Regions from separate parts of the Isoptericola hypogeus genome, predicted to be linked through region 2. Evidence: predicted binding sites of a transcription regulator. Region 2 holds the regulator's gene; the other holds the start of a gene.

Region 1 (15,671 bases), on a different contig from region 2:
TCGCGCGCGACGCGTTCGGCACCGGCCGGTTCGCGGCCGTCCTCACCGCGTTCGCCGGGGCGATGGTCGGCCTCGTCACCGCCGACGACCTGCTGATGCTGTTCGTCTTCTGGGAGCTGACCACGGTCTTCTCCTACCTGCTGATCGGGCACTACGCCGACCGCAAGGCGTCGCGCCGCGCCGCGATGCAGGCGATCGTCGTGACGACGGCGGGCGGGCTGGTCATGCTGGTCGGCCTCATCGTGCTGGGCGTGTCGACAGGCACCTGGCGCGTGTCGGAGGTCGTGGCCGACCCCCCGACGGGCACCGCCGCGGCCGTGGCGGCGGTGTGCCTGCTGGCCGGCGCCGCCACGAAGTCCGCGCTCATCCCGTTCCACTTCTGGCTCCCCGCGGCGATGGCCGCCCCGACGCCGGTCTCGGCCTACCTGCACGCGGCGGCGATGGTGAAGGCCGGGGTATACCTGGTGGCGCGGTTCGCCCCCGGCTTCGCGGACTTGCCCGTGTGGCGCTGGCTCGTCGTGGTGCTGGGCGGCGGCACCCTGCTGCTCGGCGGCTACCGCGCGCTGCGCCAGCACGACCTCAAGCTCGTGCTCGCGTTCGGCACCGTCTCCCAGCTCGGGCTGATCGTGCTGCTGCTCGGCCTCGGCTCGAAGGCGCTGGCCCTGGCCGGCCTCGCCCTGCTGGGCGCCCACGCGATGTTCAAGGCGGCGCTGTTCCTCGTCGTCGGCGCGATCGACGTCGCGACCGGCACCCGCGACCTGCGCCGGCTGTCGGGCCTGTGGCGCACGATGCCGTTCACCACCGTCGCGGGGGTGCTCGCCACCGCGTCGATGATCGGGTTCCCGCCGTTCGCCGGGTACGTCGCGAAGGAGGCCGCGCTCGAGGGGCTGTGGCACGACGTGACGCACGGTGCCGGCGCGCTCGAGGCGGTGGCGCTCGTCGCGGTCGTCGCCGGCTCCGCCCTGACCGTCGCCTACGGCCTGCGGTTCGCCTGGGGCGCGTTCGCCACGAAGGGCCGCCCGGGCGCGGCGGTCACGCGGGCCGCCGTCGTGCCGGAGAAGGTGGCCGAGACCGTCGACGTCCCGGCGGCCACGGCCGTCCGGCGGCAGCCGTGGCTCCTGGTCGCGCCGCCGCTGGTCCTCGCCGTCCTCGGGCTCCTGGTGGCGCTGTTCCCCGCGACCGGGGAGCGCCTGCTCGCCCCGTACGCCGACCTGTACCCCGCGGGCGAGCCCGGCCACCTGGTGCTGTGGGGCGGAATCACGCCGGTGCTCGCGATCACGGCCGGGGTGCTGCTCGCCGGCGCGCTGCTGTTCTGGCAGCGGGCCAAGGTCGAGCGCGTCCAGGACGGGCTGTGGTCCCCCCGGGGGGCCGACGTCCTGTACCGGCGCTCGATGCGCCGCCTCGACGACCTGGCCGCCGACGTGACGGCCGCCACCCAGCGCGGCTCCCTGCCCGTCTACCTGGGCGTGATCCTCGTCGTCCTCGCCGTGGCCCCCGGAGCCGTGATCGCGAGCGGACTCCTGGGCGGCACGCCGGCGATCGAGGTCGTGCCGTGGGACCGGCCCGCGCAGGCCGCGGTCGTCGCGATCGTCGTCGTCGCGGCCGTGCTCACCGCCCGCGCTCGACGACGCCTCAAGGCCGTGGTCCTCGCCGGCGTGGCGGGGTACGCCAACGCTGCGCTCTTCCTGCTGCACGGCGCCCCCGACCTCGCGCTCACGCAGGTGCTGTGCGAGACCGTGATGCTCGTCGTCATGGTGCTCGTGCTGCGTCGCATGCCGCCGTACTTCACCGACCGGCCGCTCGCGGCGAGCCGCTGGGTACGCCTCGCGCTGGCGGTCGTGACCGGGCTGGTGGTGATGGGCCTGGCCGTCGCGGCGCCGCTCGTGCGGACCGCCGTCCCCATCAGCGTGGACTTCCCGAGCGAGGCGGTGGAGTTCGGCGGCGGCAAGAACGTGGTCAACGTGACCCTGGTGGACATCCGCGCCTGGGACACGGTCGGCGAGATCTCTGTGCTGCTCGTCGCCGCGACCGGGGTCGCGTCGCTCATCTTCCTGCGCCAGCGCAGCGGCGAGGTGCTGCGCCTGGCCCGCGCCGACGACGTGAGCCACACGGACACGCACACGCGCAGCGTCTGGCTCGCGGCCGGGCGGACCGTCGCCCCCGAGCGGCGGTCGGTGCTGCTCGAGGTCGTCACCCGCGTCGTGTTCCACGCCATGATCGTGTTCGCCCTCTTCCTGCTGTTCAGCGGGCACAACGCCCCGGGCGGCGGGTTCGCCGCGGGGCTCGTCGTGGGGATCGCGTTCGCGGTCCGCTACCTGGCCGGCGGCCGGTACGAGCTCGGCGAGGCCGCCCCCGTGAGCCCCGGCATCCTCCTGGGTACGGGCCTCTTCCTGTCCGCCGGCGTGGGCCTCGCCACGCTGGTCGGCGGGCAGGAGGTCCTGGAGAGCTTCATCGTCCACGACCTGCACCTGCCCGTGCTCGGCGAGGTCCACCTGGTGACCTCGCTGTTCTTCGACATCGGCGTGATGCTCGTCGTCGTCGGGCTCGTGCTCGACCTGCTGCGCACCCTCGGCGCCGAGATCGACCGCCAGCCGCGCGAGCCCGAGAGCACGGGCGACGCGCAGGCCGAGCAGGCCGAGCGGGCCGAGCGGGCCGAGCGGGCCGAGCGGCTGACCGTGACGGAGGAGGCGCGATGACGGTCCTCGAGAACACGCCGTCCGCCGTCCTCGTCCTGGCGATCGGCGTCCTCTTCGCCACGGGCGTCTACCTGCTGCTGGAGCGCCCTCTGACCCGGGTGCTCCTCGGGTTCATCCTCATCGGGAACGGCGTGAACCTGCTCATCCTCGTCGCCGGAGGCCGGGCGGGGTCGTCGCCCATCGTGGGCAACGACCCCGCCGGCGAGCCGATGAGCGACCCCCTCGCCCAGGCGATGGTGCTCACGTCGATCGTCATCACCCTCGCCCTCACCGCGTTCATCCTCGCCATGGCCTACCGGTCCTGGCAGCTGCACGGGCACGACGAGGTCGCGGATGACGTCGAGGACCGGCGCGTGGCCCGCCAGGCCGCGGTCAACGCCCCGGCGTTCGAGGATGCCGACGCGACGGAGACCGGCGCCTCGCTCGACGAGGAGGCGGCCGAGGTCCACGACGACGTCGCGGACGACGACGACCACGCCGACCGGAACGACGACGGGATCCCCGACCGGCTGCAGGGACGCCGGCGCGAGCGGAAGGAGGACGACCGATGACCCTCTGGACCGTCGAGACGCTCGTCCCCCTCCCGGTGATGCTCCCGCTCTTCGCCGCCGGGCTCACCCTGGCGCTGCACCGCTTCGCGAACGTCCAGCGCATCATCAGTGTCGCCGCGCTCGCCGCCTCGACGGCCGCGTCGGTCGCGCTGATGTTCGCCGCCGACTCCGGGCCGCTGGTCGTCGACGTCGGCGACTGGGCCGCGCCCGTCGGCATCGACCTCGTCGCCGACCGGCTGTCCGCGGTGATGCTCACCGTCTCCGGCGTGATGCTGCTGTGCGTCCTGCTCTACTCGCTCGGCCAGGGCGTGCCCGAGGGGGAGGACGAGGACGCCGTCCAGTCGCGTGTCGGGGACAGGATCCCCGTCGCGATCTTCCACCCCACGTACCTGGTCCTCGCGGCCGGGGTCGCCAACGCGTTCCTTTCCGGCGACCTGTTCAACCTGTACGTCGGGTTCGAGATCATGCTGGCCGCGTCGTCGGTGCTCCTGACGCTCGGCGGTACCGCCGAGCGCATCCGGGCGGGGTCCGTGTACGTCATCGTCACCCTGCTGTCCTCGCTGCTCTTCCTCACCGCGATCGCGCTGATCTACGCGGCGACCGGCACCGTGAACCTCGCCCAGCTCTCGCTGCGCCTGCCCGACGTCGACCCGACGGTGCAGCTCGCGCTCCAACTGCTGCTCCTGCTCGCGTTCGGGATCAAGGCCGCCGTCTTCCCGCTGTCGGCGTGGCTGCCGGACTCCTACCCGACGGCGCCGGCTCCCGTCACCGCCGTGTTCGCCGGGCTGCTCACCAAGGTCGGCGTGTACCTCATGCTGCGCATGCAGACCCTGCTGTTCCCGCACAACGACCTGGTCGACCAGATCCTCATGGTGGTCGCGCTGCTCACCATGCTCATCGGGATCCTCGGTGCCGTGGCGCAGAGCGACGTCAAACGTCTGCTGTCGTTCACGCTCGTGAGCCACATCGGGTTCATGGTGTTCGGTATCGCGCTCGCGTCCGAGGCGGGGACGGCCGCCGCGATCTTCTACGTCGTGCACCACATCTCTGTCCAGACGGCTCTCTTCCTGGTGGTAGGGCTCGTGGAGTACCGCGGCGGGTCGACGTCGCTCGACCGGCTGGGCGGTCTGGCGAAGCTCGCGCCGGGCCTGGCCGTGCTGTTCTTCGTGCCCGCCCTGAACCTCGCGGGGATCCCGCCGCTGTCCGGGTTCCTGGGCAAGGTGGGGCTGCTCACCGAGGGCGTGCGCGACGGTTCCGGTCTCGCGTGGGCGCTGGTCGTGGGGTCCGTCGCGACGTCGCTGCTCACGCTGTACGCGATCGTCAAGGCGTGGAACAAGGCGTTCTGGCAGGCGCCGCCCCCCGAGATCGAGCCGCATGTGCCGCTGCCGCGCGGCATGGTGCTGCCGGCGGGCGCGCTCGTGGGGTTCGGCCTGCTGCTCACCGTGGTCGCGGGCCCGCTCTACGGTTACGCCGAGCGCGCGGCCGAGGCGTCGATGGACGGCCGCTCCTACGTCGAGGCGGTGTTCCCCGACGGGGCGGAGCGCGGGCGCGGCGAGTCGGTGGAGGTCGCTGTGGAGGGCGGTGGGCACGGATGAGCCTGCACCCCCGACGCCGGTCCGCCCGCGTGCTGCGCCGGGTCGCCGTGCAGTGGCACGCGATCGTCCTGCTCACCGTCATGTGGGTCCTGCTCTGGGGCGACCTGTCCTGGGCGAACGTCATCGCGGGGGCCGCGATCGCGCTCGTGGTCGTGATCCTCTTCCCCCTGCCGCCGATCTCGATGAACGGCACCCTTCGGCCGTGGGCGGCGTCGGTGCTGGTCGCCCGGTTCGTCGCCGACCTGGTCGTCGCCTCGTTCGAGGTGGCCTGGGTCGCCCTGCGGCCGGGGAAGCAACCGCGCGGTGCGATCGTCGGCGTCCAGCTGCGCAACCCCGACGACGCCTACCTGACGATCACCGCCGTGATGTCGTCGCTCGTGCCCGGCTCGCTCGTCGTGGAGGCCAGCCGGCGCACGGGGATGGTCTACCTGCACGTGCTCGACGTCGAGGCCTCCGGCGGGCCCGAGGGGGTGCGGCAGGAGATCCGCACGCTCGAGGCGCGCGTCCTGCGTGCGTTCGCGTCGGACGCCGTCCTCGTGCGCTGCGGGCTCGACCGCCTGACGTCCGGGAAGGGGGCGCCGTGATGCTCGCCGCCGTGATCGCGTCCGCGGTCCTCGTCGCCGCCGCCGCGATGCTCGCGCTCGTCCGCGTGGAGCGCGGCCCCTCGATGCTGGACCGGGCCGTCGCGCTGGACGCGCTGACCATGACGCTCGTCGGCGCGATCGCCGTCGAGGCGATCTGGTCGCGGCGCACCGAGACCATCCCGATCCTCGTGGCGCTGTCGATGGTCGGGTTCGTCAGCTCGGTGACCCTGTCGCGGTTCGCGGCGCGGGAGCCGACCGGTGAGTCCCAGGGCCGCGAGCCCGAGGACGTCGCCGCCCAGGCGCGGACGTCGGACGTCTCGCGGGCCGAGACCCGGCGCGCGGGTCACGACGACGACCTGGCGCCGACCGACGACGAGGGGACCGAGGGGGAGGTGCGTGGATGACCGAGGTCGACCCCGGGACGTGGACCACCGTCGCGGACGCCGTCGCCGCCGTCTGCATGCTGCTCGGCGCCTACTTCACCCTCGCTGCGGGGGTGGGGCTGGTGCGCTTCCCGTCGCTGCTCGCCCGCATGCACACCGTCACCAAGCCGCAGGTGCTGGGACTCGTGCTGCTGCTCGCGGCACTCGCGCTGCGCGTCCGCAGCTGGTCCGCGGTCGCGATGCTCGTGCTGGTGGTGGTGTTCCAGCTCGCCACGTCCCCCGTGGCCGCGCACATGGTGGGTCGGGCCGGCTTCCGCACGGGCAAGGTGGACGACGCCGAGCTCGAGCTCAACGAGCTGCGCGAGACTCCGGCGGGGCTACGGCTGGACGAGCCGGGAATCGACGAGCCGGGAGTCGACGAGCCAGGGGTAGACGAGCCCGGATCGGCCGAGACACGCCGGACCTGACGGCCGGCCCGGCCCGCGCCGTCGGCCCCGCACGTCGCGCGGTGCTGCCGCGCGGCTGGTAGACCGGCACCATGCCCAGCGACGCGAGCGACCTCGACCCGTCCCGGCCGCCCGAGTCGTCCCCGCCCGAGTCGTTCCCGCCCGAGTCGTCCCCGACCGAGTCGTCCCCGCCCGGCCGGCCCGAGGCCGGCAGCCCGCGCGTCGCGAAGCAGAACCGCGAGGGCGAGAGCACGCTGACCGTCGTGATCGCGTTCGGGGCGAACCTGCTGATCGCGGCGGCGAAGTCCGCGGCCGCCATGATCACCGGGTCGGCGTCCATGCTGGCCGAGGCCGTGCACTCGTGGGCCGACACCGGCAACGAGATCTTCCTGCTCGTCGCGGACAAGCGGTCGCGCCGCCCGGCCGACGCCGAGCACCCGCTGGGCTTCGGCCGCGAGGCGTACGTGTGGTCGATGTTCGCGGCGATCGGGCTGTTCGCGGTCGGCGCGGGCGTGTCCATCACGCACGGCATCCAGGAGCTGGTGCACCCCGAGCCCGCGAGCGACTTCGGCATCGCCTACGCGGTGCTCGGCCTGGCGTTCGTCCTCGAGGGGGCGTCGTTCCTGCAGGCGACCCGGCAGGCGCGGGCCGAGGCGAAGAAGGTCGAGCGCGAGGTGCTGCACCACGTGCTCGTCACCTCTGACCCGACGCTGCGCGCGGTGTTCGCGGAGGACGCCGCGGCGCTCGTCGGGCTGGTCGTCGCGTTCTCCGGCGTGCTCGCCCACCAGCTCACCGGTTCGCCGGTGCCGGACGCCGTCGGGTCGATCGTGGTCGGCGTCGTGCTCGCCGTCGTGTCGCTGGTGCTCGTGGACCGCAACCGGCGCTTCCTCGTGGGAGAGGCCGCGCTGCCGGCCACCCGCGACGCCGTGCTCGCGCACGTCCTGGCGATGCCGCAGGTCGAGCGGGTCACCTACCTGCGCCTCGAGTACGTGGGGCCGCGCTCGCTGTACCTCGTGGCCAGCGTCGACCTGCGGGGCAACGAGCGGGAGGAGTCGGTGGCGCGGCGCCTCGACGAGCTCGAACGGGCGGCCACCCGCTCACCGGTGGTCGCCGGCGCCGTGTTCACGGTCTCGACGCCGGAGGAGCCGTCGCTGCACCCCGCCGGCTGAGCTCGTCGAGACCTCGCTGGTCGAGCCTGTCGAGGCCCTCGCTGGCCGAGCCTGTCGAGACCCGGTTTCGACAGGCTCAACCAGCGGTAGGGACAGGCCGACCAGCGGTAGGGACAGGCCGACCAGCGGTCGGGATGCGTCAGCGGGCGTGCTCGGCCTCGTGGTCGAGCAGGCGGCGCTTGACGTCGACGCCGTACCGGAAGCCGCCGAGGCCGCCGTCGGTGCGCAGCACCCGGTGGCAGGGGACGAAGAGCGCGGCGGCGTTCATCGCGCACGCGCCGGCCGCCGCCCGCACCGCCGCCGGGCGGCCGGACAGCTCCGCGTAGCGCGAGTACGTCACCGGGTCGCCCGGCTCCACCGTGCGCAGGACGTCCCATGCGTGCGACCGGTACGGGCCGGAGGCCTGCCGCACCGGGACGGCGTCGATCGCGTGCACGTCGCCGGCGTAGTAGGCCCGGACGGCGGCGACGGCGGGCGCGACGGCCGGGTCGTCGTCGTCCGTCGAGACGACCTCGGCCGGGCGCAGCCCGGGATGCGTCAGCGCGACCAGCGACGCGGCGTCGTCGGTCCAGCCGGAGGCGAGCACGGCGCCGTCGGGCGCGACGACGACGGTGAACGGGCCGTCGGGGGTGCCGATCGTGGCGGTGCGGGCGCCGGCGGTGGTGGTCGCGGCGGTCGTGGCGGAGGCGCGGGTGGTGGTCTCGGTCAGGGCGCTCATGGTTCCTCCGGGTCTCGGGTCGTGCCGAACAGGCGCTTGCGTGCGGAAAGGCGGGAAAATCGGCCGAAAGGCGGGAGCAACCGCCTGGTCGGCGTCACGGGAGGGCCGCGCGCCACAGGTGCATCGCGGCGTACGAGCGCCAGGGCGCCCACGCCGCGGCCCGCGCGGCGAGCGCCCGGGACTGCGCCGGGCGGCCGCCGTCGGGCAGGGGGATGCCGGCGGCGCGGGTGCCGGCGAGCAGCGCGACGTCGCCGTCCAGCCACGCGTCGGGGGTGCCGAGCACGCGCATCGCGACGTAGGCAGCGGTCCAGGGCCCGATGCCGGGCCGGGCGAGAAGGTCGGCCCGCAGGTCGTCGGGGTCGGCGCCGACCTCGACCACGAGCTCGCCGTCCGCGAGCGCCCGCGCGGTGTCGGCCACGCACGCCCGCGAGCGGGCCGGGAGGCGCAGGTGCTCCGCGCCGCCGGCCGCCACCTGCGCGGCCGTGGGGAACAGGCGGGTCAGGCCGACGATGCCGGAGTCGTACGCGGATCCGACCGCCGCCGTCATCCGGCCCAGGTGGGTGCGCGCGGCGGCGACGCTGATCTGCTGGCCCACGATGGCGCGGACCACGAGCTCGTGCGGGTCGACGGTGCCGGGGACCCGGAGGCCGGGCGTCGCCGCGACGAGCGGGGCGAGCGCCGGGTCGTCGCCGAGCGCGGTGTCGACGGCGACCGGGTCGGCATCGAGGTCGAGCAGCCGGCGCAGCCGGGCGACCGCGACGGGGACGTCTGAGGGCGAGGCGAGCTCCAGGCGGACGCCCACACGGCCGGGTCCGACGCCGGGTCCCGCGGTGACCTCGGCGGCGCCCGGACCGTGCGGCAGGAGCAGCGTGCGCGCGTACCGCACGTCGGGCCCGTCGGGGGACGCCGTCTCGACGCCGTCGACGGCGCGGGCGGCCAGGAAGGCGACGACGCCGCGGGCGTCGAACGGCTCGCGCACCGGCAGCTCCAGTGCGAGCCGCAGCCGCCCCACCTCGGCGTCGCCCGTCCCGCCGAGCATGCGGTTGCTCGCGATGTGGCCGCCCTTGCCCCCAAGAACCGCCTGGTCGGCGGGACGCAAGCGCATGCTCGAGGAGCGGGGGCGGCGGGCGCGGGCCCGTAGGTCGCTCGGAGTGACGGCGAAGACCTCGACGACGGTGTCGTTGAACTGCCGGATCGAACCGAACCCGGACGCGAAGGCGACGTCCGCGAGCGGCAGGTCCGTGCCGACGACCAGGGCGCGCGCCGTCTGCGCCCGCTGCGCGCGGGCGAGGGCGAGCGGCCCGGCGCCGAGCTCCACGGTGAGGAGGCGGTGCACCTGGCGCGCGCTGTAGCCGAGGCGGGCCGCGAGACCTTCCACGCCGTCCCGGTCGACGACGCCGTCGGCGATGAGCCGCATCGCGCGGGCGGCGAGGTCGTGCCGCAGGTTCCACTCGGGCGTGCCGGGGGCCGCCTCGGGCAGGCACCGCCGGCAGGCGCGGTACCCGGCGTCGTGGGCCGCGGCCGACGTCAGGTAGAAGGTGACGTTCTGCGGCAGGGGGGTGCGGGCCGGGCACGACGGGCGGCAGTAGATGCCGGTGGTCCTCACGGCGGTGAAGAACTGTCCGTCGAAGCGCGCGTCGCGGGCCGCGATGGCGCGGTACCGCTCCGCGAACGCCGGGGGGTGCTCGTCGATGACTGCCATGCCGCCATCCTCGCCCGCCGTGCGGCGGCATGGCTAGCGGGAATCGGACACGACGGTGGTCGACCGGATCACCGTCCGAACACGGGGTTGCGATCGCTTTGAGCACTTATTTCGACCGCAAGCCCGTGTTCGGCGGGGCGGGGTGGGTCAGGGGACGCGGGCGTCGAGCCAGTCGAGGACGGTCGTCAGGTACAGCTCGCGGGCGGGCGCGGGGGAGAGGGCGAGGTCGTGCGCGCCGCCGGGGATCTCGCGGAACGTGACGTCCGTGCCGATGCGGGGCGCGCGGTCGCGGATGTGGGCGACGTTCAGGACGGAGTCGGTGGTGAGGTGCTGGTCCTTGCTGGAGCGGTCGGAGGCGAGCACGAGCACGGGGACGTCGAGGTGCAGCCCGCGCGCGAGCCGCCGCTGGGAGCGCATCACCGAGCGCGCCCAAGCGGCGCGGGCGGCGAACCGCGTGTGCGGCTTCCACGCCGGCTCGAAGTCCCACTCCCCGCCGTAGGAGCGGTGCAGGGCCCGGGCGTAGTCGACGCCGAGGTGGCTCACGACCGCACGCGGTGCGAGCGCACCGAGCGTCTCGACGAGCGCGACGGACGCCAGCCGCGCCGCCCGGGGTTTGTTGACCTCGACCCAGGGGCTGTTGAGCACCAGCGCGTCGGCCCGGCCCGGGCGCGCGGCCGCCCACAGGGGTGCCACGAGGCCGCCCGTCGAGTGACCGAGGACGGCGAGGCGCTCGTGCCCGGCGGACCGGATCGCGGCCGCCGCGGCGTCGAGGTCCTGGGCGTACACCGCGATGTCGCGGACCTGGTTCGGGTCCCCTCCCGCGGCGACCTGCGCGTCCCAGGCCCGGCCGTGACCGCGCAGGTCGATGCCGTAGAACGCGTAGCCGCGGCCGGCGAGCTCCGCGGCCACGTGGGGGTGGAAGAAGTAGTCGGCGAACCCGTGCACGTACAGGACCGCGACCCGTGCGGGCGCGCGGCCCGTCGTCGACGGGACGTGGCGCACCAGGGCGGCCTCGGCGTCGCCGGGAAGCGGGAGGACGCGCGCCTCGAAGTCCGGGCCGAGCACGTCGGGGCCCCACGCCCCGGACGCCGGGGGCGGGAGGTCAGGCACCCTGCGGCGGGTCCGTCGGGCGGCGCTCGGTGCCCGGCTCGTCGCCCGGCGTGGGCTTCGTGGGCTCCGTGGGCGCGGCCGGCTCCGGGGGTGCCGGGGGTTCCGTCGGCTGCACGGGCTCGGCGGGTTCCGACGGCGGGGTGGGCTCGAGCGGCTGGGTGGCCGGCTCCAGCGGCGGGGCGGGCTCGGCGGGCTCCGCGGGCTCGTTCGGCCCTGCGGGCTCGGTGGGATCGGCGGGCTCGAAGGGCTCCGCGACCGGGCCGGAGCCGGCTCCGGCATAGGCGTCGGGACGAGGCTCGGCGGGTTCCGCGGGCGTCTCCGGCTCGAGGGGCTCGGCGACCGGGCCGGTGGACGGCGCCGGGGCGGCGCCGGGGGGCGACGTGGGCTCCGGCGCGGCGGCGGGCCGCGTGCCGAAGACCTGCTCCTCCGCCGTCGGGCCGGTGCCGGAGCCGGGCGCGGTGCCCGGGTCGGCCACGGGGGCCGCGCCGAAGGCTGCCGGCGACCCGGTGGGGGGCACGCCAGCCGAGCCGTCCGCCGGAGCCGCGCCGGAGCGCCGCGACCGCAGCACGAGCACGACGATCAGCGCGATGACGAGGATCCCGACGACCAGCCCGACGATCCACCAGGGGAAGCTGCTGCCGGCCTCGGCGGCGCCGCGTGCCTGGATCTCGGTGGTCTCGCCCATCTGCGGGGTCCAGGTGACGGTGTTGCCGTCGATCTCGCCGTTGGAGTCGGTCACCTCGCCGGGGAAGGTGACGGAGAGCTGCGCGTCGAAGGAGTCCTGGACGCCCTGCGGCAAGGACCCGAGCTGCTCCGCACCCTCGGACAGGTCCATGGTGCCCGTGACGACGTACTCGTCGCCCTCGCGGGTGATGGACAGGTCCTCGCCGCCGCTGCCCGCGAAGTCCTCGATCGGCGTGTCCGCGAACGTGACCTGGGTGCCCGTGTACTCGTCATCGGAGTACGGCTCCTGCGTGGTGCCCTCGGGCAGATCCTGCTCGAGCTCCCCGCCCGCCTGGTCCCACAGCTCGCCGGGCTCCATGCCCATGGTCTCGGCGAGCTGGTTGGAGAACGCCAGGACCATCGTGCCGGAGACGGTGTCGTCCTCCGACAGGGTCATGTCCATGTCGACCTTCATGCAGCCCGCGAGGGCGAGCAGGCCGACGGCGGCGAGCACGGCCGCGAGGCCGGTGCGGAGGCGGCGCTCGCCTCGGGTCAGAGTGTCCACCGGGCCAGCATCCCCCAGCCGGCGGGCGCCGGCCACCGGGGCGCGAGCAGCGCTTGCGTCCAAAGTTGAGCGGAATACACTCAACTTCGTCGGGGTTCTCCGATCAGTCGTTTCCCCGTGTCGTCCCGGAGGTTCCATGGACATCAAGCTCACGACCATGTCGCAGCAGGCGCTCGGCGACGCCGTCCAGACGGCGTCCGCGGCAGGCAACCCGCAGCTCGAGCCCGTGCACGTGCTCTCCGCCCTGCTGCAGCAGAGCGGCGGCGTCGCCGTGGGGCTGCTCGAGGCCGTCGGCGCGAGCCCGCAGGTGATCGGGCAGCGCACCCGTGCGGCCCTCGTCGCCCTCCCCGCCGCCAGCGGTTCCGCCGTCGCCGAGCCGCGGGCGTCGCGTGCCACCACCTCGATGCTCGACGTCGCAGGCAAGGAGGCCGAGGCGCTCGGCGACGAGTACGTCTCCACCGAGCACCTGCTGATCGCCATCGCGGCGGGTCACTCGTCGGCGGCTCAGGCGCTCGCCGAGGCGGGAGCGACGGCCGACGCGCTGCGCGCCGCGCTGCCCGCCGTCCGGGGTTCCGGCCGCGTCACCAGCCCGAATCCCGAAGGGACCTACAAGGCGCTCGAGCAGTACGGCACCGACCTCACGCAGCAGGCCCGCGACGGCAAGCTCGACCCGGTCATCGGCCGCGACTCCGAGATCCGCCGGGTCGTGCAGGTGCTCAGCCGCCGCACCAAGAACAACCCCGTGCTCATCGGCGAGCCCGGCGTCGGCAAGACAGCAGTCGTCGAGGGCCTCGCCCAGCGCATCGTCGCCGGCGACGTCCCCGACTCGCTCCAGGGCAAGCGCCTCGTCGCGCTCGACCTGGCCGGCATGGTCGCGGGCGCGAAGTACCGCGGCGAGTTCGAGGAGCGGCTCAAGGCCGTGCTCGAGGAGATCACCGCGTCCGACGGCGAGGTCGTGACCTTCATCGACGAGCTGCACACCGTCGTCGGGGCGGGCGCGGGCGGCGAGGGCGCCATGGACGCCGGCAACATGCTCAAGCCGATGCTCGCCCGCGGCGAGCTGCGCATGGTCGGCGCCACGACGCTCGACGAGTACCGCGAGCACCTCGAGAAGGACCCGGCCCTGGAGCGCCGCTTCCAGCAGGTCTTCGTCGGCGAGCCGTCCGTCGAGGACACCGTCGCCATCCTGCGCGGGCTCAAGGAGCGGTACGAGGCGCACCACAAGGTGACGATCGCCGACTCCGCGCTGGTGGCCGCCGCGAGCCTGTCCGACCGGTTCATCTCCGGGCGCCAGCTGCCCGACAAGGCGATCGACCTGGTCGACGAGGCCGCCAGCCGGCTGCGCATGGAGCTCGACTCCTCGCCCGTCGAGATCGACGAGCTGCAGCGCGCCGTGACGCGCCTCGAGATGGAGGAGGTCGTGCTGTCCGAGTCGACGGACGCCGCGAGCGTCGACCGCCTCGAGCGGCTGCGTGCCGACCTCGCCGACAAGCGCGAGGAGCTCGCGGGGCTCACCGCACGCTGGGAGTCCGAGAAGGCCGGCCACAACCGTGTCGGCGACCTGCGTGCCCGACTCGACCAGCTCCGCGTCGACGCCGAGCGCAGGCTCCGCGAGGGCGACCTGGAGGGCGCCGCGCGCATCCAGTACGGCGACATCCCCGCGGTCGAGCGGGAGCTCGCGGACGCGGAACGGGCCGAGGCCTCGACGACCGAGGCGGGCGAGGCCGCCCACGAGGCGCCGATGATCGCCGACAAGGTCGGCGCGGACGAGATCGCCGAGGTGGTCTCCGCGTGGACCGGCATCCCCGCCGGGCGCCTGCTGCAGGGCGAGTCCGAGAAGCTCCTGGCCATGGAGGACGTCATCGGCGAGCGCCTCATCGGCCAGCGGGACGCCGTGCGCGCCGTGTCCGACGCGGTGCGGCGCTCGCGGGCCGGCGTCGCCGACCCCGACCGGCCCACGGGCTCGTTCCTGTTCCTCGGCCCCACGGGCGTCGGCAAGACCGAGCTCGCCAAGTCGCTCGCGGACTTCCTGTTCGACGACGAGCGCGCCATGGTGCGCATCGACATGTCGGAGTACTCCGAGAAGCACGCGGTGGCCCGCCTGGTCGGCGCGCCCCCGGGGTACGTCGGCTACGAGGAGGGCGGCCAGCTCACCGAGGCCGTGCGACGCCGGCCGTACTCCGTCGTCCTGCTGGACGAGGTGGAAAAGGCGCACCCCGAGGTCTTCGACCTTCTCCTGCAGGTGCTCGACGACGGCCGTCTCACCGACGGCCAGGGCCGCACGGTGGACTTCCGCTCCACCATCCTCGTGCTGACGTCGAACCTCGGATCGCAGTTCCTCGTGGACCTGACGCTGGACGACGAGGCGAAGCACGAGGCCGTGATGTCGGCGGTGCGGGCGTCGTTCAAGCCGGAGTTCCTCAACCGGCTCGACGACGTGGTGGTCTTCGACGCGCTGGACGTCGACGAGCTGGGCCGGATCGTGGACCTGCAGGTCGACGCGTTCGCGCGCCGGCTCGCCGACCGGCGCATCGGCGTCGAGGTCACGGACGCGGCGCGCGAGTGGCTGGCCCTCGAGGGCTTCGACCCTGCGTACGGCGCCCGGCCCCTGCGCCGCCTGGTGCAGCGCGAGATCGGCGACCGCCTCGCCAGGCGGCTGCTCGCGGGCGAGGTCACGGACGGCGACATCGTCGTCGTGGACCGCGAGCCCGACGCGGCGGGGCTGGTCGTGACGCCGCGCGCGCAGGTCCCCGCGACCGGCTGATCCCGCCCCGGCGCTGGCCCAGAAGGACAACGAGCGTGCTGACTCGTTCCTCGAACGGATCGTCTGAGGAACGAGTCAGCACGCTCGTTGCGGCTGGGCCCGTGGCCGGTGGGGTCAGATGCGGATGAACCGCGGGTTGTCCTGCCAGATGTGCCGCTTGACGACGCCGACGCCGGGGCGGGCGGCCTCGATCTGCTTGCCCTTGCCGATGTAGATCGCCACGTGGCCGGGCGTCCAGATGAGGTCGCCGGGCTTCGCGCTGGACCGGGAGACCTGGCGGCCCTGCGTCCGCTGCGCGGAGGACGAGCGGGACAGGGACTTGCCGACGGCCTTCTTGTAGACGTAGCTGGTGAAGCCGGAGCAGTCGAAGGCGCTCGGGCCGGACGCGCCGTAGACGTAGCGGTCGCCCACCTGCGCGTTGGCGACGGCCACGATCTTGGCGCCGCGGTTCACCTTCTTCTTCGCCTGCACGGGGAGGGTGCGCGTGGAGACGCCCCGCAGCATGCTGCTGCTCGGGTCGACGTAGACCCGGACGCGGTTCTTGCCGGCCTTGTACTTCTTCCACGAGGGCTTGAAGGACGACTTGCCGTGCTTGAGCTTGTGGTTGGCCACGACCTTGCCGTTGATGACGAGCTTCGCGCGCCCGGAGACGGCGTCGCCGGACCGCTTCACGGCGACCTTGTACACGGGCCGCGCGGCGGCACCCGCGCCCTGCTTGATGGTCC
Region 2 (15,671 bases):
TCCTCCCGTGTCCGCCTCCGGGCGGTCGTCCGCCCGCCCGGTGACGCGCGACTACTCGGTCCTGGCGAAGGTCGTGCGCGAGTCGGGTCTGCACCGGCGGCGCTACACGTACTACTGGGTGCGGCTCCTGGCCACGGTCGCCGCGTTCGCGGCCGTCTGGGCGGGGATCGTGCTGGTCGGCGACTCGTGGTGGCAGCTGCTGCTGGCCGCGGCCCTCGCGGTGGTCCTGGCCCAGCTGGCGTTCCTCGGGCACGACGGGGCGCACCGCCAGATCTTCCGCTCCCGGGCCTGGAACGACTGGACGGCGCGCATCCTGGCGAACGTCTTCGTCGGCTTCAGCTACCGGTGGTGGACCGCCAAGCACGACGCCCACCACACGGCACCGAACCAGGAAGGTCACGACCCGGACGTCTCGCCCGGGATCATCGCGTTCACGCCCGCCGTCCTGGCGAGCCGCCACGGGTGGCGACGGTGGTTCGCCCGGCGGCAGGGCTGGTTCTTCTTCCCGCTCCTGACGCTCGAAGGGCTGAACCTCCACGTGGCGAGCGTGCGCACGGTGCTCGGCCGAGGGCCGGTGCCCCGCCGCGGAGTGGAGGTCACACTCCTCCTGACGCGCCTCGTCCTCTACGTCGCAGCGCTGGCTCTCCTGCTGCCGCCCGCCGTCGCCGGCGCGTTCCTCGCCGTGCAGCTCGCCGTGTTCGGCGTGCTGCTGGGTGGCGCGTTCGCCCCGAACCACAAGGGGATGCCCATCGTCCCCGCCGACGCCGACGTCGACTTCCTCCGTCGCCAGGTGCTCATGTCCCGCAACATCCGGGGCAACGCGGTCGTCGACTTCTTCATGGGCGGGCTGAACCGCCAGATCGAGCACCACCTCTTCCCCGGCATGCCGCGGCCCAACCTGCGGCGCGTCCAGCCCATCGTCCGCGAGTTCTGCTCCACCCTCGGCGTGACCTACACCGAGGTCGGCTTCTTCTCCTCCTACCGGATCGTCGTCGGCTACCTCAACGACGTCGAGCACCGCGCGCGCGACCCCTTCTCCTGCCCCCTGGCGGCCCAGCTCGGCCGCTGAGGCGCTTCGGTTCGAACGGGGCGAATGGCGCGTACAGTCGAAACATCCGGGACGAACGCTCCCCGTCTGAGGTGCGTGGGTCCGGAGAAGCGAGGAGGCCGTCATGGCCACCGCCCCCACTCCCACGCCGCCGATGGCCTCCGCGATCAACGGCAACCCCAGCCGGCCGGTGCCCGGGACGGGCGCGGCATCTCGCACCACCCGCACGAGCACCCGCCACGGACGGGCCCCGCGCACCCGCGCCGGCGCCGTCTGGGTGGGCATCTGCATCGCTGCCCTCGTCCTCGTCGCCCTGATCGTCTTCATGCTCCAGAACACCCAGCTGGTCCTCGTCTCGTTCCTGGGGATGCAGGGCACGGTGCCGCTCGCGGTCGCCCTGCTCATCGCCGGGGTCGGCGTCGGCGTCATCGCCCTCGTCGTCGGCAGCATCCGCATCGCCCAGCTGCGGCGGCGCCTCTCCCACGGCGCCTGAGCGGGGCCCGGCGGCCGGGCGTGCGCTGACCATGGGTTTCCGCGGCCCCGAGCAGGTGGTTCCACCGGGAATGGACGGCTGATTCCCCGGAGGAACCACATGTTCGGCCGGAGCTGCGAGACGTCATCGGTCAGGTGAGAGCCGGCCCGGTGCCCAGCCGCGTGCCGTCGGCGTCGTACCAGGTGAGCGTGGCGCCGGTCCAGGTGCCCTCGTCGCCCCGGCCGGAGTCGGTGGCCCAGGCCACCCAGTAGCCGTCGGCGAGGTCGGCGTCGAGCGTGGTTCCGTCGGCGGTCGTGACCACGACTCGGGCGACGTCCTCACCGCTGAGGCCGACGAGGGCGCCAGCTCGGTCGGACGATCCCCCCGCGGACGACACGGCGACCCCGTCCGCAGGTGGATCGTCCGTGGGAAGGTCCCCGCCCATGTCGACGAGCGGCTCGTACGGCGCCTCGGCGTCCTGCACGCAGATCCTGAACCACCGCTTCGAGGGCTTCACAAACATCGTGACGCCGTGGTCCTCGCGCCGGACCTCGACCACCGGGCGGGTCCCCGCCTCCCGCCAGTCGGGGTCGCAGCCAGTCCGGCGCGCGCCCGCGAACTCGCCGCCGTCCTCCCAGGCGGAGTCGAGCGGCGCGCTCCGCGTGGTGCCGTCCGCGAGATGCCAGGTGAGCGTGACCTCGGCGCCGTCGGGGATCTCGCCGGGGGCGAAGAAGGCGGACCAGTAGCCGTCGGTCATCCGGGCCTCGCCCTCCAGACCGGACTCGCTGGTAGACGGGCCGGGCCCTCCCTCGTCGGTCCACCATGCGCTGACGTCGACCCTCACGACGTCCTCGCCCGCGACACCCCACAGCACGGACCACCCGTCGAGCACGGTGCCTCGCGGGAGGATCTCGTCGCGGGCGGGGGCGTCGTCGGGGCCCCACGGCCAGACGACGGTGGTGCTCGTCGCCTCGCCCCCGGCCGGGTGGGCGTCGGCGCAGAACCCGGAGAGCTCGCCCTGCTCCGTCGTCAGCAGCGTGAGGTCGGCGCGGTCGCTCGACTGCCGCGCGAGGGTGCGCCAGGTGACGTCGTCGGCCAGCTCCTTCGGCACGGCGCTCGCGGCCAGACGGTCCTGGCACGACTCGACCGGCGACGACGACGGCACCAGGTCCAGCCCGGCGGGGGAGACCAGCAGCGCGGCCGCGGCCACCACGACGATCCCGCCGGCGGCCGCGGCCACGAGCGCGGCACGGCGGTCCCGGAGGCGCGGCCGCTGAGCCGGGCGCGCCCGGAGGACGTCGCGGCCGGCGCTGCCGATGTCGCCCGCGCCAGGGGGCACGCGGTCGCCCGCACCGTGCGGCGTGAGCTCGATGACGTGCGCGCCGCCACGTACCGAGGAGCGCCCGGTGCCCGCGGCACCACCGTCGTCGACCGAGGCCTCCAGCGCGGCGCGCGCCGCCGCGAGACGGTCGGGATCCGGCGACGTCGTCGGGGCGAGCCGGGCGAGGCGCCGGTCGATCGGGTCGAAAGTGCGCTCCGCGCCGGTGCCGATGGTGCCGTCGGTGCTCATGCCGACCTCCTCGGGGACGCGGGGGAGCTCTGGTCGCCCGTGCTCCGGTGCCTTGGAGCGCCGTCCGCGCCACCCCGGCTGACTGGGGCGGGCCGGCCGTCCGCGGCGGCCGAGAGCCGCCGCCGGGCGCGCGAGAGGCGGACGTGGAACGCCGCCGTCGTGCACTCCGCGACCCCGGCGGCCTCGGCGGGCGCGAGCCCGTCCCACGCCACCAGCAGGATCGCCTCGCGCTCGCGCGCCGTCAGGCGGGCGAGGCCGCGGAGCAGGGCGTCGCGCTCGGCGGCCAGGGACTCGGGCGCCGCGTCGGGCAGCGGCGCCGACGCCTCGAGGAGCGTCAGCTCGTCGACGAGCGAGCGCCGGCGCCGGGCCGACCGGTGCGCGTTGCGCAGGTGGTTGCGCGCGACGACCAGCAGCCAGGGGAGGGCGGGGTCGGGCACGTCCTCGATGCGGCGCCAGGCGACGAGGAACGTCTCGGAGACCACGTCCTGCGCGGTGTCCGGGTCCGTGTGCCGCAGCGCGTACGCCTGGACGCGGACGGCGTGGTCGTCCCACAGCGCGGCCAGCCGTCGTCGCGGGTCGGCCTCGCCGCCAGGGTCGCTCACACCACGTAGTGTCCGGCAGACCGTGGGACTTACGGCGTCGACGGCGCCGAATCGCCCAGGACGCGGGCGCGGGGCGTTCGGCGGCGCTCGGACGTTCTGAAACCCTGGGGGCATGCGACTCCTCCTGCTGCGCCACGGTCAGACCCCCGCCAACGTGGCGGGCCTGCTCGACACCGGCGCTCCCGGACCCGTGCTGACGGATCTCGGCGAACGGCAGGCCCGGGCGGTCCCGCCCGCGCTGCGGGACAGGAGGATCGGCGCGCTGGCCGTCTCCTCCCTCGTCCGGACCGCGCTCACCGCCGCCCCGCTCGCAGCGGACCGCGGTATCGACCCGCTCGTCCTCCCCGGCCTGCGTGAGATCGAGGCCGGGGACCTCGAGAAGTCGGCCGACCACGCCGACCACGACGTCTACCTCGAGACGGTGTTCGGCTGGTCGCGCGGGGACCGCGACCGCCGCATGCCCGGCGGCCCGGACGGGCACGCGTTCCTGGCCCGCTTCGACGACGCCGTGGCCCGCCTCGCCGGCCGGGGGCTGGACGTCGTCGTCGCTGTGTCCCACGGCGCCGCGATCCGTTCGTGGGCGAGCGCGCGCGTGCGCGGGCTCGACGTCGATGAGGTCGAGCACACGCCGCTCGCCAACACCGGGCTGATCGAGGTCGACGGCGACCCCGACGCCGGGTGGCGCCTCGTCGACTGGACGCGCGAGCCGGTCGGCGGTGCACACCTCGAGCCCGTCGTCGCCCACGACCCCACGGGCGAGCCCGTCGAGGACTGACGTGCCGTCGTCGGTGCCGTGCGAGCATGCCCGCATGACGACGGTGACGCTCCGCCCGATGACCTCGGGCGAGTTCGACGAGTGGCAGGCCGCGCTGGCGGCGGACTATGCGGCCGAGCAGGTCGCCGCCGGCACCTGGCCGCCGGAGGGTGCCGAGCGACGGGCGCGCGAGGAGAACGCTCGCCTGCTGCCCGACGGCGCAGCGACGGAACGGATGCTGTTCCTGCGGGGCGTCGGCGGCGACGGCGAGCCCGTCGGCCGGGCGTGGGTGGCCCTGGACCACCCGCGCGGCGCCCCCGGCGTCGCGTTCCTCTACGACATCGAGGTCGTCGAGCACCGGCGCGGCCAGGGTCTCGGTCGGGCCCTTCTCGCGGCGGTGGAGGACGCGGCCCGCGACGCCGGCGCCGACGGGATGGAGCTGAACGTGTTCGGGCAGAACGCCGCGGCCCGCGCCCTCTACGGGACGTCGGGCTACGAGGTCGTCACACAACAGATGCGCAAGGCGCTCTGACGCCCGTCAGCGGGAGGGGAGCGCGCGTCCCACCTCGCCGCCCACGGCGGCGGCGAGGTGTGCCGCCACGAACTCGGCGTTGACCCGCAGCACGTCCGCCGGGACGTCGGGAAGGTTCTCCGCCCAGTCCAGCAGCGGCGACCCGCGGAACTGCAGGACGCGCGCCGGCCGGCCGAGGAACGCCAGGTGCAGGTGCGCGCCGCCGTCGCCCCATTTGGCGAGCTGAACCCGACCCACGCTGGGCAGCGCCTCGACGGCCGCCGAGATCGCGACGATCAGCTGCCCCATCTCGGCCGCGAGGTCCGCCGGCACCGACGGCAGGTCGCAGTGGGTGGAGACCGGCACCAGCGTGAGGAACACCGGCAGGCTCTGCTCGAGGTTCGCCGTGAGCACCCACCGCTCGTTGCGCCAGACGTACCCGTCCAGCCACTCCGGCCGCTCGTCCGGGGGGCCGGCGCACCAGCAGTCGGCGGCATCCTCGCCGCGCCGGGGCGGCTCGGAGTCGGCCAGCGGCTGGAGCGGCTTCATCCGCAGCGAGCCCACCTCGTAGGGGTAGATGTCCCAGCCGGGCATCTCCTCGACGGCGACCGGTAGGCGTCCGTCCGCGCCCAGGTGAGCGGCGATGCGGGCGTGGTACTCCTCGGGGGACTCGGGTTGCATCCGCTGATCCCACCACACGGCGCCGGCGTCGAGCGTCGGCCGCTCGGCCCGTCGACGTAGCAACTGATGATGGTTCCCGCGGCGGAACCATCATCGGGTGCTACGTCGGATCGGGACGCCCACCGAGACGATGCGACGATGCCGGCGTGACCGACGCGGAACTGTGGGACGTCCTGGACGAACGAGGCCTGAGCACCGGCGAGACATCTCACGACGCGGCTGCGCGAGAACTCCACGAGGAGACGGGGCTGGAAGTCGTGGGTGCCGACCTGTGACCGGTGGGCCGCTTCACCGAGACGACGGCTTTCGTGGACCTGTACGTCGCGGCCGTGCCTGGCGAGCGCGAGATCGTCGTCGATCCCGACGAGGTCCACGACGCCGAGTGGGTCACCCTCGAGACCGTGGAAGCACGCCTGGCCCCGGCTTCGCGTTTTTCTACGACATCGAGGTCGTCGAGGGGGCGTGGCCAGGGGCTCGGCCGGGCGCTGCTCGCAGCGGTGGAGGACGCCGCTCGCGCCGCCGGCGTCATCGGGCACGAGCTGAACGTGTTCGGGCACAACGGCGCGGCGCGCTCCCTCTGCTCGACGTCCGGTGACGAGGTCGTGACGCAGCAGATGTGCAAGGTGATCTGACCGTACGCGGGCCCAGATCGCCGGGGAGCACGCTCGGTAGCCGAGGGAATCCTCGGACCGGTCGCCATGTGGATCAGGCATCCAGATGGCTGGTGTCGCCGACGGTGACGATGGCACGGCTGTGGTAGAAGCCGTCCTCACGCAGCGTCGTGATGCTGCCTGACGGGACCGGGAATGCGACATGACCGGCTGCCTCGATCGGCATGCCGATCCAGGCCGCGACGACAAGTCCCGCCGCGTAACCGTGCGTCACGACCACGAGCTCGTCGACGTCGAGCATGAGCAGGTCCGTCATCGCCTCGTAGACGCGCCGTGCCACGTCCAGCCGGGTCTCCGAGCCGGCCGGGCCGTCGTGATGGCGGAGACGGTCGCCCACGGCCGGGGGCGGCACGAACCGTGCATCGAGCCACGACTGCGGTCGTCCGCCGGCCTCTCCGTACGACTTCTCGCGGAGCCGGGGGTCGAGCACGGGCTCTGCGCCCAGCGCCGGCCCGATGATCTCGGCCGTCCGCCGGGTCCGCCTCAGGTCGGACGTCGCGATGACGTCGCGGGCGGACCCGTCGATGCGGTCGCGCAGGGCGGAGGCGATCGCTCCCGCGGCTCGTTCTCCGCGCGGAGTCAGGTTCGAGTCGAACTGACCTCCGACGACGCGCTCGACATGGTGGGTCGCCTCCGGATGCGTGACCACGCTGACCCGGCGTTCGCGCGCGGGGACGTGGCCGGGGATCGGCGCGGGCGGAAGGGCCTCCTGCGGTGGGTTCACGCGGCCACCCTCCCACCCGCGCGGAGGTGCTCGCCGACGTGTCGCAATCCTCACTGTCGTGGTGGTTCCTCGTCGGTCGTGCGGGCTCCGGGCGGGGGACACTGGACGACAGCAACGTCTGCAGATGTGAGGAGTCCAGGGTGGCCCAGGGAACTGTCCGATGGTTCGACGCCGACCGAGGGTTCGGCTTCATCGACCTCGGGAACGAGTCCGAGGACCTGTTCGTGCACGCGTCCGAGATCGTCGGCGACGACGGGCCGAAGCAGCTCCGCGAGGGGCAGACCGTCGAGTTCGAGGTGGGTGAGGGCGACCGTGGCCCGCAGGCGCGCCGCGTCCGTGTCACCGGCGACCGTGCCGCCGACGCGCCCGTGGGCGTGCTCGGCTCCGTCTCCTGGTACGAGCCGGCCAAGGGATACGGCTTCGTCACGCCCGACGACGGCCGCGAAGAGATCTTCGTGCACAGCTCGGCCATCGTCACCGGCGGTGTGATCGCGGAGGGGCAGCGGGTGGCGTTCCTCGTCGTCGAGGGGGAGAAAGGTCTGCAGGCGGACCACCTGCTCCCGCTCGCGGCGGAGGCCGCCCGGCCGGCATCGGACGGCGCGGACGGCACCGTGTCCTGGTACGACGACGTCAAGGGCTTCGGGTTCATCGCTCCCGACGCCGGGGGCGAGGACGTCTTCGTCCACGTCAAGGCGCTCGGCGGAGGGCTGACCGAGCTCGCCGAGGGAGCGCGCGTGACGTACGACGTCGTCGACGGCGACAAGGGGCCCAACGCCCGCAACGTGCGGCTCGTGCGCGGCTCCGGGGGTGCGCGCGGGCGCACGGGGCGTGACCGGGACGGTGGCCGGTCGGGGCGTCCCGGGGTATCCGGCGGGCCCGTGCGCGGCGGCGAGGGCACCGTCGCGCGCTACGACGCGGAGCGCGGTTTCGGCTTCATCACGCCCGACGCCGGGGGCGCGGACCTGTTCGTGCACGTGTCGGTCGTGCGGGGCATCGAGTTCCTGGAGGAGGGCGATCGGGTCCGCTTCAAGGTGCGTCAGAGCGACCGGGGGCCGCAGGCCGACGGCGTCGAACTGGTGTGAGTGAGCTAGCGCACCGGCATCGCTGACAGCGAACAGGCCCGCTGCGCTGGGGGAATGCCCCCGCTCCGAGCAAGGTTGAGTAAAGCAGACTCAACTTTGGCGCCGTCGGCTTGCACCTGTCCACGCGGCGACCTAACGTTGAGTGCAGACGACTCAACCTCAGCGCCCCGGTCCGGGGCGCACCCACGACACGGAGGCAGCACACATGGCTCGAGCAGTCGGCATCGACCTCGGTACCACCAACTCGGTGGTCACCGTCCTGGAGGGCGGCGAGCCCACCGTCATCGCGAACGCGGAGGGCTCGCGCACGACGCCGTCCGTCGTCGCGTTCAGCAAGACCGGCGAGGTGCTCGTCGGCGAGGTGGCCAAGCGCCAGGCCGTCACCAACGTCGACCGCACGATCAGCTCCGTCAAGCGCCACATGGGCACGGACTGGACCGTCGAGATCGACGACAAGAAGTACACCGCGCAGGAGATCAGCGCCCGCGTGCTGGGCAAGCTCAAGCGCGACGCCGAGGAGTACCTCGGCGAGCCGGTCACCGACGCGGTCATCACCGTCCCGGCCTACTTCAACGACGCCGAGCGCCAGGCCACGAAGGACGCCGGCCAGATCGCCGGCCTCAACGTGACCCGCATCGTCAACGAGCCGACCGCGGCCGCCCTGGCCTACGGCCTGGAGAAGGGCAAGGAGGACGAGCTCATCCTGGTCTTCGACCTGGGCGGCGGCACGTTCGACGTCTCGCTCCTCGAGGTCGGCAAGGACGAGGACGACTTCTCCACCATCCAGGTGCGCGCGACGTCCGGTGACAACCGCCTCGGCGGCGACGACTGGGACCAGCGCATCGTCGAGCACCTCATCAAGCAGGTGAAGAACAACGAGGGCGTCGACCTGTCCAAGGACAAGATCGCGCTGCAGCGCCTGCGCGAGGCCGCGGAGCAGGCGAAGAAGGAGCTCTCGTCCGCGACGAGCACCAACATCTCGATGCAGTACCTGTCGATGAGCGAGAACGGCCCCGTCCACCTGGACGAGAAGCTCACGCGCGCCCAGTTCCAGCAGATGACGCAGGACCTCATCGACCGCACCAAGGAGCCGTTCCACGCGGTCATCCGCGACGCCGGCATCTCGGTGTCCGACATCGACCACGTCGTGCTCGTGGGTGGCTCCACCCGCATGCCGGCCGTGTCCGAGCTCGTCAAGGAGCTCACCGGCGGCAAGGACGCCAACAAGGGCGTCAACCCGGACGAGGTCGTCGCCGTGGGCGCCGCCCTGCAGGCCGGCGTCATCGGCGGCGAGCGCAAGGACGTGCTGCTCATCGACGTCACCCCGCTCTCCCTCGGCATCGAGACCAAGGGCGGCGTGATGACCAAGCTCATCGAGCGCAACACGGCCATCCCGACCAAGCGCAGCGAGATCTTCTCGACGGCCGAGGACAACCAGCCGTCGGTCGCGATCCAGGTCTTCCAGGGCGAGCGCGAGTTCACCCGCGACAACAAGCCGCTGGGCACGTTCGAGCTCACCGGCATCGCGCCGGCGCCGCGCGGCATGCCGCAGATCGAGGTCACCTTCGACATCGACGCGAACGGCATCGTGCACGTGTCCGCCAAGGACCGCGGCACGGGCACCGAGCAGTCGATGAAGATCACCGGCGGGTCGGCCCTCCCCAAGGAGGACATCGACCGCATGGTCAAGGACGCCGAGGAGCACGCGGCCGAGGACAAGAAGCGTCGCGAGGAGGCGGAGACCCGCAACCAGGCGGAGTCCTTCGCGTACTCGATGGAGAAGCAGATCGTGGACAACCGCGACAAGCTCCCCGCCGAGGTCGTGACCGAGGTCGAGGCCGACATCGCCGGCGTCAAGACCGCCCTGGAGGGCGAGGACGCCGACGCGGTGAAGGCCGCGTACGAGAAGCTCGGCGCGTCGTCGCAGAAGATCGGCCAGGCGCTGTACGCGTCGGAGCAGCAGGCGGGCGCCGACGCGGCCGGCGACGCCCCGGCGGGTGAGCAGCCTGCCGGCCAGGCGGCGCCCGACGAGGACGTCGTCGACGCCGAGATCGTCGACGACGAGGACGACAAGAAGTGACGGACGCCGGCGCGCAGGGGACCCCCGAGCCCGAGGAGGGTGCGGGGGACGCCCCGTTCCAGTTCACCGACAAGCGCAAGGTCGACCCGGCGTCGGGCGAGGCCCGCACGGACGGGCCGGGCGGGGCGGCCGAGGGCGGTGCCGCGAGCACGGACCCGCTGGACGCGCTCGACTTCGAGCCCGAGGGCGAGGCCGCGGAGAGCGCCGAGATCCTGGCGGCCAAGGCCGAGGCGGCGCAGCACCTGGACGCGCTGCAGCGGGAGCGGGCGTCGTTCACGAACTACCGCAACCGCGCGCTGCGCGACCAGGAGGCCGCCCGCACGCAGGGCGTCCAGGACGTCCTGGCCGCGCTGCTGCCGGTGCTCGACGACGTCGAGCGCGCCAAGCAGCACGGCGAGCTGACCGGCCCGATGGCGGCCATCGCCGAGAAGCTCGACGGGTCGCTGGCGAAGTTCGGCATCGAGCGGTTCGGCCAGGTCGGGGAGGAGTTCGACCCGACCGTGCACGACGCGCTCATGCACTCGACCGACGCGGACGCGACGGCCACGACGGTGAACCTCGTCGTGGAGCCCGGCTACCGCATCGGTGAGAAGGTGGTCCGCGCCGCCCGCGTGGGCGTCGTCGGCCCCGAGTGACGAACCCGCCGCTGGTCGAGCCTGTCGAGACCCCGGTGGTCCCGGCAGGCTCGACCGGCGAAGATTCGAGAAGGGAGGCGTCGTGACCGGTCAGGACTGGATCGAGAAGGACTTCTACGCCGCGCTCGGCGTCCCCAAGGACGCGGACGACGCGGCCGTCAAGAAGGCGTACCGCAAGCTCGCCCGCACGTACCACCCGGACCAGAACCCCGGCGACGACGCGGCCGAGGCCAGGTTCAAGGAGATCGGCGAGGCGTACGCCGTGCTCTCCGACCGTGAGCAGCGCAAGCAGTACGACGCGGTGCGCGCGATGGCGGGCGGCGGGGCACGGTTCTCCGCCGGCCCGGGCGGGGGCGCCAACGGCTTCGAGGACGTCTTCGGCTCGATGTTCGGCGGCGGCGCCCCGAACGTCCGTTACAGCCAGCCCGGCTACGGCGCGGGCGGCGGCGGCTTCGAGGACATCCTCAGCCAGATGCTCGGGGGCCAGGGCGGAGCCCGCACGTCGCGCCCGGCGGGGTTCGGCATGCCCGCCCAGCGCGGGGCCGACGTCGCGGCGCGCGCGTCGCTTCCCTTCCGCGCGGCCGTGGAGGGTTCGACGGTCGAGCTGACGGTCGACGGCCGCAAGCTCACCGTCCGCATCCCCGCCGGGGTCAACGACGGGCAGAAGATCAAGATCCGCGGGCGCGGGCGCCCGGGCAGCGGTGGCGGCCCGGCAGGGGACCTCGTCGTGACGGTGCGGGTCGAGCCGCACCCCGTGTACGCGCTCGACGGCGCCGACCTGCGCATGACCGTCCCGGTCACGTTCGGCGAGGCGACGCTCGGCACGACGATCGAGGTGCCGACGCTCGACGGGCAGACCGTGCGGCTCAAGGTGCCGTCCGGCACCCCGTCGGGGCGCGTGCTGCGGGTCAAGGGCCGCGGCGTCCCCACGAAGAAGGGCCCCGGCGACCTGCTCGTCACGGTGCAGGTCGTGGTGCCGCAGAAGCTGAGCAAGCAGGCGAAGGAAGCGCTCGAGGCGTTCACCGCCTCCACCGACCACGAGGACGTGCGCGCGGAGCTGTCGCGCCGCGCCGCGCAGTAGCCGGCGTCGACAGGCAGGAGGGGTCATGACCACGGACGACGCTCCGGTGCTGACGGTCTCGCAGGCCGCCCAGCTCGCGGGCATGCACCCCCAGACGCTGCGCCAGTACGACCGGCTCGGGCTGGTCACGCCCCGGCGGACGGTCGGGCGCGGGCGCCGGTACTCCCGGCGGGACGTCGCGCGGCTGCTGGAGGTGCAGCGTCTCGCGCAGGGCGAGGGCATCAACCTGGCCGGCATCAAGCGCATCCTCGACCTCGAGCAGCACGTCGCCGTGCTGGAGCACCGGCTCGCCGAGCTCCTCACCGTCCTCACCGAGCGGGAGCAGGCGGACGGGCGCGTGTTCGCCGCGGCCACCACGGGTGACGTGGTCGTCATGCCGCGCGGTCACCGCGTGCGACGGTCCGAGGTGCGGGTCGACGTCGAGCAGCGCGCCGGCAGCGGCGCACTCGTGCTGTGGCGGCCGGCGCCCCGCCGCGGCTGACCTGGGCCGCGACGCTTCGGCGTATTTTCGCAACGCCATTCTTGCCTATTTCGATATCGCATTCGGTAAGGCTTGCCTTACGAAATGGGAATTCGATATCGCTGTGCATATCGGCGTGCGAGGAATACCCTCGAGAAAGGACACCCGGGCGGTCGGGGCCAGGGGTCGCATCGAGGACGGGGAGCACGATGAGCACACTGATGGAGATGCCCGAGGTCGCCGAGTGCACCGTCGACGGCTGCGGGTACAACCACGACCACGGCTGCCACGCCGGCGCGGTGACGATCGCCGGTCACTCCGGGGACGCGGCCTGCGCCACGTTCATCCCGCTGAGCTCGAAGGGCGGCCTGGAGAAGGTCGTCGCGCACGTGGGCGCCTGCCAGCGCGGCGAGTGCCTCCACAACCACGACCTCGAGTGCGGCGCGGCGGCCATCCGTGTCGGCGCGGGGCCGGACGACGACAAGCACGCCGACTGCCTGACGTTCGCCCCGCGGTGATCCGCCGAGCCTGACCCACCCGGCCCGCCGACCGCGGCGGCCGGTCGGCAGCGGCCGTCAGCGGCCGAGGTGCCGCAGCAGCTCGACCGCGCCCAAGTGGGTCGCGGGCAGGCGCTCGATCCACACCCGGGTCGGGCGCCGCAGCGTGTCTCCCAGCCCGAGCACCTCGGCGTTGCGCTCCACGATGCGCCGCGTCGCGACGGCGACGTCGGCGACGGTGTCCGTCCGTTCGCACAGCACCGCGAAGACGCCGTCCGACAGCGCCGCCATGGGGTACCCCTCGCCGAAGACGTTCTCGAGCGCCTGTCCCACGGCGGCCGACCGTCCCGCCCGCTGCCACGGGTCGAGCCCGTCGACGGCGACGTCGACCACCAGCAGGCAGTGGGTGGCAGGAACCGAGGTGGCGGCACTCACGGCAGCGCCGTACGTCTCGCGCAGGCGCTCCCCGAGGTAGTCCTGCGTGGGGAGTCCCGTCCCGGGGTCGCGCACGCCGGCGAGCACGGCCGTCCGCTCGCGCCCGTGCACCCAGCCCACGGCCACCGCGCGCACCGAACCCAGGTCGGGGTCGAGTCCCGCCGCCCGGAACGCGCACGCGACGTCGTCGAGCGTCTCCTCGAGACCGATGCCGGCGCAGCCCCGAGCGACGCCGAGGCGGTGTGCCGCGGCGTCGGGCGAGCGATCCTCCTCGATCGCCTCCGCGACCGCGTCGATCGCCGGGTGGTACCAGTCCCCGGGGCGCAGCCAAACCTCGGCCAGGCTGGCGGCGCGCCAACGAGCACGGACGTCCGTCCCGTGCTCGGAAGCGGGGCCGCTGGGCGTCGGGCTCATGCTGATGAGACCTTCATGGGCAACCATCATGACGCAGATGTGGCGCAGTTTCTCCTGCGGCTTACGCCCCCGGAGGTGCGGCGACGGATCCGACGACGGATTCCCTGGCCTGCGACGAGCCGAATTCACCCACTGATCACCCCGCAGGGCGCGTACAGTATCGACGTCTGCGCGCGTTGTGGCGCAGCGGGTGGAGCGGGGTCCATGACGTGACGGACGTCTATGCAGTGCCGGGCGACTCGGCCCGCAGCGACGCGGAGCTGATCCTCGAGGTCCGGGGCGGCGACCTCGACGCCTATGGCGCGCTCTACGAGCGGCACGCGGCGGCTGCCCGGTCCCTCGCCCGGCAGTACGCCCGGTCCTCCGCCGACGCCGACGACCTCGTGGCCGAAGCCTTCCACCGGGTGCTCGCCGTGCTGCAGCACGGCGGCGGCCCGGACGCGACGTTCCGCGCCTACCTGTTCACCGTGGTGCGTCGCCTCGCCGCCGACCTCGCGAAGGGCCTGGCGCGCACCCGCCCCACGGCCGACGAGGACACGCTGGAGTCCGCGCTCGGCGCCGTCGCCTCCACCGAGCTGCCCGCCATCGCCAGCTTCGAGCGGTCCGTCGTGCGGCACGCGTACGAGGCGCTGCCCGAGCGCTGGCAGGCCGTCCTCTGGTACACGGAGGTCGAGGGGCGTGCGCCCGCCGAGGTGGCGCCGATCCTGGGACTCACGCCCAACGGCGTGTCCGCGCTGGCCTACCGCGCCCGCGAGGGGTTGCGGGTGGGCTACCTCCAGGAGCACCTCACGTCGGCCCCCACGGACGGGTGCCGCACGGTGAACCCGCTGCTGGGTTCCTACGTGCGCGGCGGGCTCGCCCGGCGCGAGGCCGCGAAGGTCGACGAGCACCTCGGCGACTGCGACCAGTGCCGCTCCCTCGTGCTGGAGCTGGCGGACGTCGCGCACGGGATGAAGGCCGTCGTCGCGCCCCTGGTCCTCGGCGTGGCCGGCCTGGCGGCGATCGGTGCGCTGCCCCTCGGTGGCGCGCTCGCGGGCGGTCTCACCTGGGCGGGCGGCGCCGCCGTCGGCACCGCGACGGGCGCGACCACGGGCGTCGCGGCCGGGGCGACGACGGCCGGGACGAGCGTCGTCACCGGCGGGTTCGCCGGCTCGGGCGCGATCGGGGGCAGCATCGTCGGCACGGCAGGCACCGCCGCGAGCGGGAGCGCGAGCGTCGCGGCCGCCGCGGGCGCGACGGTGGCCTCCGCCGGCTCGGCGGCCGCGGGGACCGCGGGCGCCGCGGTCGCGGTGGCGACCGGGACCGCCGCCGTGGGCGGGGCGAGCGTCGTGGCTGCGGCGGGGGCGGTCGCCGTCGCGACCGTCGGGGTCGTCACCGTGCTGAACGCGATGGGTTCCCCGGACAGCATGCCCGTGCCGGAGCCGACCGTCATCGCCGTCCCGGGCGCCCCGTGGGAGGTGCCGTGGGAGGAGGTCGACCTCGACGCGAAGCCCGGCCCCGACGACGCGGCGGACGACGGCAGCACCGAACCTGCCGACGACCCCCTGTCGCCCACCAACCTGCTGGGCGGCGGCACGTTCGTCGCGCTGCCGGCCCCCCCGGTGCTCGCAGTCGCCCCGGGCGCGCTGGCGCCGCTCGAGCCGCGGGTGACGCAGCACGTGGCGTTCACCGTGACCAACGAGGGCGAGACCGTCGCGGACGGGACCTTCGTCGAGGTGGCCCTGCCCGACGGGCTGAGCCTCGTGCGGTCGTCCGCGCCGGCCGGCGCCTCGGCCCCCGCGGGGCCCGTGTCCGACACGTCGGCCGAGGCCGGCGACCTGGCCTGCACCCCGACCGACGACAGCTCCCGGCGCGTGCGGTGCGCGGTCGGCTCGCTCGCACCCGGCGAATCGCGCCGCGGCACCGTGCCCGTCGTCGCGCAGGTGGGGGGCAGCTATGCCATCGGCGCCGAGGT

What was found. The regulator HspR, encoded in region 2, represses chaperone genes until heat shock. The targets are predictions, from matches to a motif close to AAGTTGAGTCNNNNNGACTCAACTT.
Region 1: a site for HspR is predicted at 12,245-12,269, ahead of clpB (ATP-dependent chaperone ClpB). Genes of this name have one in related genera too.

What each region holds. Positions count from the first base shown of each region.
Region 1 is NZ_BAAAPM010000003.1:1,087,230-1,102,900, reverse strand. It holds gene ABD254_RS07230 (Na+/H+ antiporter subunit A) at 1-2,696, shown strand, start outside; gene ABD254_RS07225 (Na(+)/H(+) antiporter subunit C) at 2,693-3,247, shown strand; gene ABD254_RS07220 (Na+/H+ antiporter subunit D) at 3,244-4,842, shown strand; gene ABD254_RS07215 (Na+/H+ antiporter subunit E) at 4,839-5,426, shown strand; gene ABD254_RS07210 (MrpF/PhaF family protein) at 5,426-5,830, shown strand; gene mnhG (monovalent cation/H(+) antiporter subunit G) at 5,827-6,276, shown strand; gene ABD254_RS07200 (cation diffusion facilitator family transporter) at 6,348-7,424, shown strand; gene ABD254_RS07195 (methylated-DNA--[protein]-cysteine S-methyltransferase) at 7,564-8,142, opposite strand; gene ABD254_RS07190 (AlkA N-terminal domain-containing protein) at 8,237-9,844, opposite strand; gene ABD254_RS07185 (alpha/beta hydrolase) at 9,992-10,954, opposite strand; gene ABD254_RS07180 (LppM family (lipo)protein) at 10,947-12,182, opposite strand; gene clpB (ATP-dependent chaperone ClpB) at 12,319-14,946, shown strand; gene ABD254_RS07170 (C40 family peptidase) at 15,061-15,671, opposite strand, start outside.
Region 2 is NZ_BAAAPM010000005.1:53,626-69,296, forward strand. It holds gene ABD254_RS12905 (fatty acid desaturase family protein) at 1-1,069, shown strand, start outside; gene ABD254_RS12910 (LapA family protein) at 1,173-1,541, shown strand; gene ABD254_RS12915 (hypothetical protein) at 1,672-3,090, opposite strand; gene ABD254_RS12920 (RNA polymerase sigma factor) at 3,087-3,692, opposite strand; gene ABD254_RS12925 (histidine phosphatase family protein) at 3,805-4,467, shown strand; gene ABD254_RS12930 (GNAT family N-acetyltransferase) at 4,502-4,978, shown strand; gene ABD254_RS12935 (hypothetical protein) at 4,985-5,638, opposite strand; gene ABD254_RS12940 (NUDIX domain-containing protein) at 5,785-5,913, shown strand; gene ABD254_RS12945 (GNAT family N-acetyltransferase) at 5,917-6,270, shown strand; gene ABD254_RS12950 (histidine phosphatase family protein) at 6,344-7,033, opposite strand; gene ABD254_RS12955 (cold-shock protein) at 7,174-8,115, shown strand; gene dnaK (molecular chaperone DnaK) at 8,321-10,195, shown strand; gene grpE (nucleotide exchange factor GrpE) at 10,192-10,830, shown strand; gene ABD254_RS12970 (DnaJ C-terminal domain-containing protein) at 10,913-11,911, shown strand; gene ABD254_RS12975 (heat shock protein transcriptional repressor HspR) at 11,937-12,392, shown strand; gene ABD254_RS12980 (DUF1540 domain-containing protein) at 12,581-12,889, shown strand; gene ABD254_RS12985 (hypothetical protein) at 12,947-13,717, opposite strand; partial or broken gene ABD254_RS12990 (sigma-70 family RNA polymerase sigma factor) at 13,927-15,671, shown strand, end outside.